DNA from 2 places in the Desulfotomaculum defluvii genome. Region 1 is predicted to be linked to the other one. Evidence: riboswitches for the same ligand, from Rfam matches in the RefSeq annotation. Region 1 holds a riboswitch; the other holds the start of a gene.
The links. Region 1 has a riboswitch for cyclic di-GMP ahead of ACYQ03_RS17440 (GspE/PulE family protein). Riboswitches for the same ligand answer to the same signal wherever they lie in the genome.

Region 1 (5,771 bases):
CATGCGTACAAGTTCACCATATACACGAACTGCCGGAGAGGTGCCCACATTTAAGTGCAAATCTGAACCTTTCATATTTACGGTACGCATTAATATCTCATTGATATCCGGTACTTTTCGGTTTTCCATATTACACAACCACCCTTAATACTTCTTCCAGGGAAGTAATACCTTGTTTGACCTTTAGTAAACCATCCTGCCTTAGAACGACCATACCTTCTTCTAGGGCAGTCTTAGTTATTTCTTTAGCTGAGGCCTTGGCCAGAGCCAAACGTTGGATTTTTTCTGTAACAAATAATAGTTCGTAAATACCTAACCTGCCGCGGAAGCCAGTGTTGCTGCACCTCATACATCCCTTCGGTTTATACAGGGTAACTTCGTCTTCACCTGCTGCAAAGGGAAAGTCAGGAATTTTGGCCAAATCCTTTCTGGTTAACTGGATCTTTTCCTTACAATGGGGGCAGAGTACCCGTGCTAACCTCTGGGCCAAAACACATACTAAGGAGGACGCAGTAAGAAAGGGCTCAATACCCATTTCCGTTAGGCGGCTAATGGCACCAGGTGCGTCATTGGTATGTAAGGTAGCAAAGACCATGTGACCGGTCATGGCTGATTCAATGGCAATTTTAGCGGTTTCTTGGTCCCGGATTTCACCCACCATGATAATATCCGGATCACTTCTCAGGATGGAACGAAGGCCCAAAGCAAAGGTAAGACCTGCCTGGGGATTAACTTGAATTTGATTAACTCCTTCAATACGATATTCAACAGGGTCTTCAATGGTAATAACATTTTTACCGACCCGATCCACCCCAGTTAGGCTGGCATATAGGGTAGTACTTTTTCCACTTCCGGTGGGACCTGTAACTAATATAAAACCATAAGGTAAATTAATAACCTCACGGTATTTTTCAAGAATTTCTTTAGCTATGCCCAGTTCCCCCAGGGTAATCATCCTGGCGGAGCCATCCAACAGGCGCATGGTCAATCTTTCACCATAGGCTGTGGGTAAGGTAGCCACACGAATATCAATGGGTCTCCCTTCGATTTTCAGGGACATCCGTCCATCCTGGGGCAACCTACGATCGGCAATATCCATATTGGCCATAACCTTAATCCGAGATACCAAGGAAGCGTGCATCTTTACCGGCGGTTCCATGATATCATGCAAGACGCCATCAATTCTAAAGCGCACCCTCATACGTTGTTCGTATCTCTCTATGTGAACATCACTGGCCTTGGCGGCCACAGCCTGGGATAAAATCATATTGGCCAACTGGACAGCTGGTTTCTGATCGTCATCTATAGTGGCTGTTATTTCTTCAATCTGCTGTGTTTCTTCTTCAACTTTGTTGAATTCCATAGCTTCTCGGCTATACTTTTCAAAGGCCACTTCCAGTTCACTATCAGGAGAAAATACCGGCATAATTTCAAAACCTGTTAAAGCACGCAAATTATCAACGGCTACAATATCCGTAGGTTTTTGCATCGCCACCAATAGCTTACCTTCACTAAAGCCAATGGGAAATGCTTTATAGCGTTTCATTACTTCAATAGATACGGTGGCAACAGCGGCGGGGTCTATGGTGTGATTTTCAAGCGAAACAAAGGGAACCCCCGCTTGCTTCGCAATAATTCGAGCTATATCGTCCTCCGAACAATACCCCAACTGGACCAAAGTCTTACCCAGAACACCAGCACCTGGGTTTTGTTTTTGATAGTCTAGGGCTTCTTCCAGTTGTTTTTGACTAATAATACCTTCATTAACTAACCAGGTTCCTAAAAAACTACGGGTAAATTTCATAACCTTCCCCCAATATATTAATACAAAAAAAACGAAACCAATCGTAATAAAACTTAGGTTTCGTTTTTTAAGCCTAAGGCAACCCGGCTACCATAGACTTAATGTCTTTAGGCCCGAAGCTTTGCGTCCTTCCCTTTCAGGAAGTATGCCTCAAATATTCTACATATTGGTTAATGATATTCTACTTTTCTTATAAATATCCTGTTGAATTAAATAATCTAAATATAAAAATATCTAAAAATAATTTAAATGCAAAAAATAGGACGACCATAGCCGTCCTATTTTTTAGATTCTTCTAATCTTTCCAGAGCATTTTTCTAACTGCCTGCTCAATTGTTGAGTATCATCGCCGTGGGCGGTACCCCCCACTACCAGTTCTTTGATGGCCATGGTAGGTTGGGCATCGGAAACCGGCGCCCCTTGGCCATCCTTACCACAGGTACCAATAGTAAAGCCCAGATCGGACCCAACCCTTTCCACCATACGTAATACTTCAGGACCATTGCCCGTAAGGGTCGCGCCGCGGACCATTTGGCTAATTTGACCATCCTTAATCAAATAACCCTCAGCTACATCAAAGACAAAATCTCCGGTTGTGGTGTTCACCTGACCACCGCCCATTTTTTTGACCAACAAACCACTTTTATAGTCTTTAATTATTTTTTCTGGATCCTCTTTGCCAGAGGCAATGTAGGTATTGGCCATACGAGGTATTGGCTTGTGCTGGTAGGATTCCCGGCGCCCATGTCCATTGGACTCCCGACCTTCCTTGGTGGCTGTCAAATGGTCATAAAGGTAGTCTGTTAGGATACCATTTTCGATAAGTGTAACCTTACGGGATGGTACCCCTTCATCATCAAAACGGTAGGAACCGTAACGATTGTCTAAGGTGGCGTCATCCACCACCGTTACCAATTCACTGGCCACCTGCTGACCCTTCTTGTTGGTGTAAACCGACAGTTCCCTTTGTTCCAAATCGGCTTCCAGTCCATGACCGCAGGCCTCGTGAACCATGGTGCCACCGGCTTCTCCAGCCATTACCACAGGCATTTTACCAGAGGGGGCAGGTACAGCACTAAGCATATTGACTGCCCGCTGGGCCGCAACCCGGGCAAATTCTTCGGGATTGTGTTGCTCAAACAATTCAAAACCTGCGTGACTGCCGATGGCATCATAGCCTGTTTGGATCACACCGTCTTCCGAAGCCACCACATTGACAATTATCCTGGTACGGATTCTTTCATCTTCCACAAAGGTACCTTCGGTGTTGGCGATGGTTACCCTTTGTACAGTATCACCGTAACCAACGATGACCTGCTTGATTTTTTCTGTATCCACCCTTCTGGCGGCTCTTTCCACCTGTTTTACCAAATCCACTTTAGCAGTGGTGGGAACACTTTCCGGTCGAGTTTTAATTTCAAAGTTAACCAGTGGTTTAATAGAAGTTAAATCTAAATTAAGGTCTTTTTTATTACCCTTGGCAGCATGACTGACAATTTTAGCTGCCTCCAGCAGACCAGCTTTACTCAGGTCATTGGTATAGGCATAGGCTGTGACTTCCCCAGATAACACCCGGATACCAGCTCCGGCATCCAGACCTGAGTTAACCCGTTCAATTTTACCAGCCTCCATACCAATACCAGTTGTTTGTTTCTCTTCGATAAAAATATCAGCAAAGTCGCCGCCATTGGCTAGGGCAACATTTAAGACCTCTTGTAATTCGTTTTTATCAACCAACATTGGGTCCCTCCTAAAATTCCACAGACTATTTTTTCTAGTTTCTACCTATTAAAGAGAATCTATGTGTATCATTTTATATTATATTTTATCCATTGCCAATTAGTTCCTGTTTGTCTTGAAGGGTTCCTGAATAGGGAATTGTCATCTCATCCAGTGGAGAAAGAGGTTCCAACCATTGAAAGGCATCATCCCGTCCAACCTTCCAGCGTTCTGCCAGTTCCTTACCTTCCACTAGGGCTTTGGTTGCATCTTTCGCTGAAAAAATTACCATGTCTATTTCTACTGTAATGTCTGTGTTGGTTTCTAAACTCGTGGTTATATTGTCAACCGGGCGAAATTCCGCCCTGCGAATTTCTGATACATTAGGTAAGCTTTCTAGTACCTGAATATAGTTCACAACAGACTGGTAGTTACCTTGAACCTTTAAGGTAAAGGGAATCTCAAAATAATATTTCTTATCTACCACCTGCAAGGGCTTAAGATCTTGTAGGAAAGTATGCCTTTTATAGGCTTGCCAATTTAAATAGGCCAGGACATTCCCGGTGTGCACCTGAGTATTAAACAGGCATAGGACCGAGTTAAGTTTAGTTTCCACTTCCTTAGCCCTTTCCTGTTGCTGTTTTTCCCCTGCCAATAGCTTTTGGGCCTTAGCTAATTCTTGCTGGGTAAGCTGAAGCTTGCTATCCAGATCTGTATATTGATTAATTTGCTTCTCCAAAACCAAGCTGTAAAAACCCAGGCAAACCAGCATGCCAAGGAGGCCTAGGAGGAGTACTTTCTCCCTAGGACTGAGGAATTTTAATTTTAGCCACCAGTTCAAACTTTATCATTCCCTTTTCCCGATCATATTTTGCTTCCACCAGTTTTACATTGTGGAAATAGGGCAATTTGCTTAGGTTGTCCACCAACACGCCCACGGAGCCTATGGCCCAACAGGCACCATAGATATACAGTATATTCGGAACTGGTGGCGACTGGGGGATGTTGTTAATTGTCTCGCTAGTCTTTGTTTTTAGATTCTCCTGTGCAATTCCGTTATGGGGACCTAAAACAGAAGATACAAATCCTCCTGCCGTGGAGATGCCTTCAACCCTTTTGATTTCAATACCTGTAACCCAAGTATCCATGGGCAGTGCTAGAGGTAAATCTTGTAGTAGGTCATACCATTGCAGTCGGTTACTGGCGATGCCAGAAAGGGCAACAAGTTGTTCTTGCTTCATTTTGTTTAGGACCATTAAATTTTCTATTCGTTTGCTTTTGTCTCGTTGTTGAACTAATAGTTTTGTTTGCTGTTCCACTTGTCTATGCAGTAATGTAAGCTTTGTATAAAAGATCCCGTAGCTTAGGAAGAGGAGTAAAAATAATAGGCTAACCAGCAAGATTAAGCCAAGTTTCCTCCGATAATCCTTCGGGTTCTGTGGTTCCAGGTAAGGGGGGAGGAGATTCACACGGTACATTCAAATAACCTCCCTTAGAGCCAGGCCTAGAGAAACTGCATAGGAAGGATCATAGGGTGTATTTTGTTCTGAATCTTGGTCATAACTCCGCCAATGGGCTGGTATTTCGATCTGACTTGGTACACTACAAATTCTGCTTAAATATTGCTCCACGCCATTAAGTTTAGAGCCGCCTCCGGTTAAAATGACCCGTTGAATGGTTTCTTCGCCCCTTTGACTACAATAGTAATCTAAGGATCTTTTTAGTTCCAGTGCTAGGTTATGCATACCGCCTGGGGCCTCAGGGTGATTTAAGAATGCAATTTCCTGTATAAAGGCTTGACTTCCGATGGTTATGCCCCTAAGGAACTTGATCTTGCCTTCTTTCATTACTAAAACCTGGGAATAGGTTGAACCAATATCCAAAACAGCTAGGGTCCTAGTGCTCTCAGTCCTACCAAATAGGCGCCAAAGTCCAAAGGCTTGTAAATCAATGGCCTTAAGGGTCAAACCTGCCATGAAAAAGATATGGTAATATTGTTCTACTAAAGCAGTGGGAACGGCAATCAACATAATATTCAGTTGATCTTCCGCTTCACCTTTTTCAAGTCCTAATTTTACATAACGTAATGTCAGGTCCTCCACTGGCAAAGGTATATATTTTGAGACCTCGGATTTTACGGTCTCTTCTAAAGCCCCATCCTCCATAGGAGGTAGTTTCATTTGCCTTGTAATTACCTTAGCACCGGATATGGCTGTGATAACTTCTCTGCTGCTGATGCCTGCAAGGT
Region 2 (5,771 bases), on a different contig from region 1:
ACAATAAACTCATAACCAATTATGCTTACGGATATTCAACAGCACCGCAGTGCCTTACGGTGACCTAAATAGCTACCTCTTGCATTATTAGGCACAAAAGTTAAAACTATCCCTCCTAACTGTGGTTTTGTGTAACTTTTCAACAAACACCAGATTCCATGCATGGTTTCCTCTTAGCTATTATGATAAGTAAATTACCTGATTAAGTCTGTTGTCATATTTACAAGTTAATTATTTTTTGAGATAATTTACTTTTTTAGAATACACATTAGCATTTACATTGTCCGATTTGACAAAACATAGTATACTTTTCATGTGCATTAGCTATATCAGAGGGGACATAATAACTATGAATACAAAATTAGAATTATTAGGCTCTCCGTGGATATACACAGACCAGCAAATTCAATGGGATAGTGTCTTGAGCAAAGGAAGAGTTAAGCAAGTTAAAAAAAAAGGTATTATTATAGATGAAGGTAAACTGATTGACTGCCTTTATTATTTAAAAAATGGACGGGTTAAAACCGTTGCAATTAGTCCTTCAGGACATCAGAAAATTGTCTGGTATATTGATTCAGGTTGTATTTTTGGCGAGACACCCTTTTTTAACCAGAAACCATGTGACTATAGTTTTGTTGCCCTTACTGATTGTGAAATCTATGTATTCCCTAAAGAAGTGGTATTACAAGAAATAATTGCGAAACACCCCGATCTTACCATATCTATTATCCAAATGTTATCAAGGAAAGTTCATATTTTATCAACACAAGTAGAAGATTTCACATTCAACAAACCAATCGTACGTGTGGCCAAACTAGTCTACCTGCTGCACCAAGGACATAATCTTACAGATAAAAAAGGTACCCCAATGATTCCCCTTACACAGGAAGACATAGGGGGTGTTTTAGGAATGCACCGGGTTACTGTAAACCAAGCACTAAAACGTTTAAAGGAATTACATGCATTAGAAGATCACACGCGTCATGTTATAGTAAAAGATCTAGATATATTGAAAGGAATATTTAGCAAAATAGACTAAGATAGGTTGTAGCTTCTTAAATGCTTAAAGGTACATGGAGTCAGGGCTGCAAATATTGCATTTTTTTATAAATAATGCAATATTTGCAGCCCTGATTCCGTATTATGAATTGGTAAGACCTATGCTGAAGAAAAAACACCCTGTTTGAGGACTTTGCTGAAGAATAGCTTGGACTGTACAAGGATGCTTTATAATATGGGAATTAATTTCAGTGGAGAACTATAACTGATTATCATATTTTCTTTCTGGTCAGTTGTTCACACATCACACGTAATAGGAACAGACTAAAATTCTAAGATCCTAACTAATAAAATTAACATCTTTTTCGTAAATTGCAAATACTCGTAAAATAATGTATTATTAGCTTATTATTTATCATAATTTGTCAAAAAATATAGAAACGGCAAACTTAACGAAAGTTAGGGACGCAAAGCCTTGGGTCTAAGCCTATTAATAGGTATGATTGCCAGGTTGCCTATACATATGGTGTTTTTACAGTGTAAAGGTAATTGTGTCTTGGTTTGCCCTTCAAATACAAATTTGATGGTTTTTTTTATGATATTACCAACCCCACACATCTCTTTATCCTGATTTTAGATCCAAATCCTGTTCTCAAAAGTTTTTCCATTCAGTTATCTATCGGGGTCAAACCTCCGCATAAAACAACGAACTAATCTTGCTCTAAATATAGATTTAGGTGTTTTGTAAAAATTAAAGGTCATATTCAATTTTTATCATAGCCAGTGACCAGCAGGGATCATGAAAGTTTATTTTGTAATAAAAATCAAAAGATCAGAGCAGAGGTTTCACAAAACCAACACCTATTAAATAAAGAAATAGAAAATGTACAGTCTCTTTCAGCTCAAATTAATGAAGTACTGGCTTTTATTAAACAGATAGCCGATGAAACTAAAATGCTAGGTCTGAATGCAGCAATTGAGGCAGCACGCTCAGGCGAAGCAGGTCGAGGTTTTGAAGTTGTAGCCCAAGAGATTAGAAAACTATCTGATGAATCTAAGCAAACAGTTATAAGAATACGAGATTTAACAACTAACATACAAAAGTCAGTTCATAAAACACTGGAATCTTCCAGCTCTACTTTAAGCACTACCGAACAACAAGCAGCTGCAGTTCAAGAGGTAAATGCAAGCGTTGAAGAAATAATGGCACTATCCGAGCAACTTAGTAAACTATCTAATGATGAATTATAAAAGGATGGTGTTTCAATAATGGCCAGAACTAAAGCTGTAATATTTGAGATTAGTAATATTAAGTACGGAATAGACATAATGTCCTCCCAAGAAATTATTAAGCTTCAAAAAATAACTCCTATTGCTGGCACATCTGGTGTTATTGAAGGGGTTATCAGTTTAAGAGAAAAGGTTATTCCCGTGGTAAGATTAGGACGGTATTTAGGTTTACCAGAAGGTGAATTTACTGAAGACACTAGAATAATTATTTCTGATGTCAGTAATCGTAAGTATGGCTTAATAGTTGATAACGTATGTGAAGTAGAGGATTTCCAGGATGATGAAATACAACAGGTAGAACTAAAGGTTGGAAGTAATCAATATATTAAAGGTATCGTTAAAAAAGGTGAAGAGTTATGGTTAATCTTAGACATTGACAAATTTAGTTTTTAGTTAAATGGTTATTAAACAAAGCCAAGCGGTCGGAAAGATCTCTTGGCTTTTAATTTTGAAGATACCTAGTTAGTACCAAGCACATTAGATTCAACAACTCCCCCTTTGTGTCTTTCAGAAAACTATATTAAGTTCTGATAATATGCTAGTTTGCCTTATTTTAGATAAAATACCTGCCCTGCCAAATATAAACTTATGTTACCCAAAATGATGTTATGTTCACTAATATAATTGTTTAGTCATGATATGGGCTAGTCCCCAATTATTAATTTTGAGTTCTTATAACCTCTTTTAAGTATTGTTCCAACTATGTCTAAAAAATTTAGTCTTGTATTGTAAAGGAGTTGTTTAATACCTGGGGCATCTGTTAGTTGCTTGCCATACAAAAACTTGCTGGAAAAATATTATTTTTATTTTCCCTCTACGGTATAATCAAATTAGTTGAATTACATGCAACAAAGGATGGTATACTAAGGTGTCTTGGGATCATACCAGAACGGTATATATGCACGTAATCAAATCAATGAAAAAAGAGGCCTCCCAAAAGTTGAACTTATGAGAAGCCTCTAAGTATCCATACCTCTACCAGGTATGGATTTGTGTTTTGACGGAAAATGTTACCCTTTTGTTACCCCACAGGGTTTCTAAAGGGCCCTGAACAGCTCAAACCCTTGGCATGAGCGGGATTCAGGCTTTTTCTTACATCATGCCGCCCATGCCACCCATACCGCCCATTCCGGCCATTGGGTTAGCGCCTTCCTTTTCAGGCTTATCAGCTACCAAAGTCTCGGTGGTCAGAACCATAGCTGCAATGGAAGCAGCGTTCTGTAAAGCAGAACGGGTCACTTTAGCTGGGTCGATAATACCCGCAGTAATCATATCAACATATTCTTCAGACATAGCATTGAAACCTTTGCCAGTGGTACGTACTTTTTCTACCACTACAGAGCCTTCCAGACCCGCATTGTTAGCAATTTGACGCAGGGGCTCTTCCAAAGCACGCTTAACGATATCTACACCAGTTTTAGCGTCACCATCCAGCTGAATGCTGTCTAAAGAGGAAATAACATTCACAAAGGCAGAGCCACCACCGGGAACAATACCTTCTTCAACAGCAGCACGGGTAGCGTTTAGAGCATCGTCGATGCGCAGCTTTTTCTCTTTCATTTCAACTTCAGTTGCAGCACCAACCTGAATTACAGCTACACCGCCAGCCAGCTTAGCCAGGCGCTCTTGCAGTTTTTCACGGTCAAATTCAGAAGTGGTTTCTTCGATTTGCTTCTTAATTTGAGCAATACGTCCTTCAATTTGAGCTTGCTCTCCAGCTCCGCCAACGATGATGGTTTCTTCTTTCTTAACACGAATTTGACGGGCAGTTCCAAGCATTTCTAGATCGGCTTTATCCAGTTTCAGACCAACTTCTTCGGTAATTACGGTACCACCGGTCAGAATAGCGATGTCTTCCAACATAGCCTTACGACGGTCACCAAAACCAGGAGCCTTTACGGCAACTACATTTAGAGTACCACGAAGTTTGTTCAGTACCAAAGTAGCCAGAGCTTCGCCTTCCAGATCTTCGCAAATCAACAGTACAGGCTTGTTGCCGGTTTGTACAACCTTTTCCAAAACAGGCAGAAGTTCTTGTACAGAGGAAACCTTTTTATCAGTGATTAAGATATAGGGATCAGTCAGGGCTGCTTCCATCTTATCAGTATCAGTGATCATGTAAGGAGAAATATAACCACGGTCGAAGTTCATACCTTCAACTACTTCTAAATTGGTACCGATACCTTGGGATTCTTCAACGGTGATAACACCATCTTTACCTACTTTTTCCATAGCTTCAGCAATCAGGTTACCGATAGAATCATCGTTGGCAGAAACGGTTGCAACTTGAGCAATAGCTTCTTTGCTTTCGATGGGCTTAGCCATTGCTTTAATTTCTTCAACAGCCTTTTCAACAGCCTTTTCGATACCACGTTTAATAATCATGGGGTTAGCACCGGCAGCTACGTTCTTGAGACCTTCACGTACCAGTGCTTGAGCTAAAACAGTAGCAGTGGTTGTGCCATCACCGGCAACATCATTGGTTTTAGTTGCTACTTCCTTGACTAATTGAGCTCCCATATTTTCAAAGTGGTCTTCCAGTTCAATTTCACGGGCGATAGTAACACCATCGTTGGTAATGGTAGGAGCACCAAATTTTTTCTCGATTACTACGTTACGACCTTTGGGGCCGAGGGTTACTTTAACAGCTTCGGCCAGAGCATTAACGCCTCTTTCTAGTGCTCTGCGAGCATCTTCGCGGAAGATAATTTCTTTTGCCAAGGTTTATAACCTCCTTAAGAATCTAAAATTACTGAGTAAGTACAAAGAAAAAATTATTCAATAACAGCCAGAATATCCATCTCACGCAGGATTAAATATTCTTCTTCTTCCAGTTTAATTTCATTGCCAGCATACTTGGAGAAAAACACCTTATCCCCTGCCTTTAAATCTAGGGCAGCACGCTGACCATTTTCCAGCAGACGACCAGGGCCTACAGCCACGATTTCACCCTGCTGGGGCTTCTCCTTTGCAGTATCAGGTAGTACAATACCACTTTTAGTTTTTTCTTCCTGGGGCAGTGCCTTAACTACTACCCTGTCACCTAATGGTTTAATCACAAAAAACCCCTCCTTGTAAAATATTAAGGTTTTTTAATTAACGGGTAAGCTCTTCTGTTAGCACTCATCAGTGTTGAGTGCTAACACCTAATAAATATAATATAGAACAAGAAATTTAAAAGCAAATACTCCGTCAAACAAATAAATCCAATTATGCTTGTATAATCCAGAATACGGATATTTTCCTTTTAATTTCTCCTTCTACATTACATTTACATAGGTTCTTGCCTATTACAACCCCTATTAGATATTGTTGCCATATACCAGGATATTTTATGCAATTTTTTTTACAAAATTTAGTTTTTTATGATTGTCCGCATTCTCCCCCACGACCAGTTAATATTTCTATTCCATGGGGTAACACCGGCAAAACAACCTCCAGACACTCCCGAACTCCTTTAACACTACCAGGTAAGTTTATTA

Region 2: another riboswitch for cyclic di-GMP. It lies ahead of ACYQ03_RS05030 (methyl-accepting chemotaxis protein); the one in region 1 lies ahead of ACYQ03_RS17440 (GspE/PulE family protein).

The regions. Positions count from the first base shown of each region.
Region 1 is NZ_BAAHYV010000008.1:413,204-418,974, reverse strand. It holds gene ACYQ03_RS17445 (type IV pilus twitching motility protein PilT) at 1-129, opposite strand, end outside; gene ACYQ03_RS17440 (GspE/PulE family protein) at 131-1,804, opposite strand; cyclic di-GMP riboswitch class I at 1,879-1,964, opposite strand; gene ACYQ03_RS17435 (TldD/PmbA family protein) at 2,090-3,541, opposite strand; gene pilO (type 4a pilus biogenesis protein PilO) at 3,630-4,364, opposite strand; gene ACYQ03_RS17425 (hypothetical protein) at 4,327-5,001, opposite strand; gene pilM (type IV pilus biogenesis protein PilM) at 5,002-5,771, opposite strand, start outside.
Region 2 is NZ_BAAHYV010000006.1:475,928-481,698, reverse strand. It holds gene ACYQ03_RS05035 (Crp/Fnr family transcriptional regulator) at 350-1,039, shown strand; cyclic di-GMP riboswitch class I at 1,432-1,518, shown strand; gene ACYQ03_RS05030 (methyl-accepting chemotaxis protein) at 1,783-2,250, shown strand; gene ACYQ03_RS05025 (chemotaxis protein CheW) at 2,269-2,682, shown strand; gene groL (chaperonin GroEL) at 3,382-5,010, opposite strand; gene groES (co-chaperone GroES) at 5,064-5,348, opposite strand; gene ACYQ03_RS05010 (MogA/MoaB family molybdenum cofactor biosynthesis protein) at 5,653-5,771, opposite strand, start outside.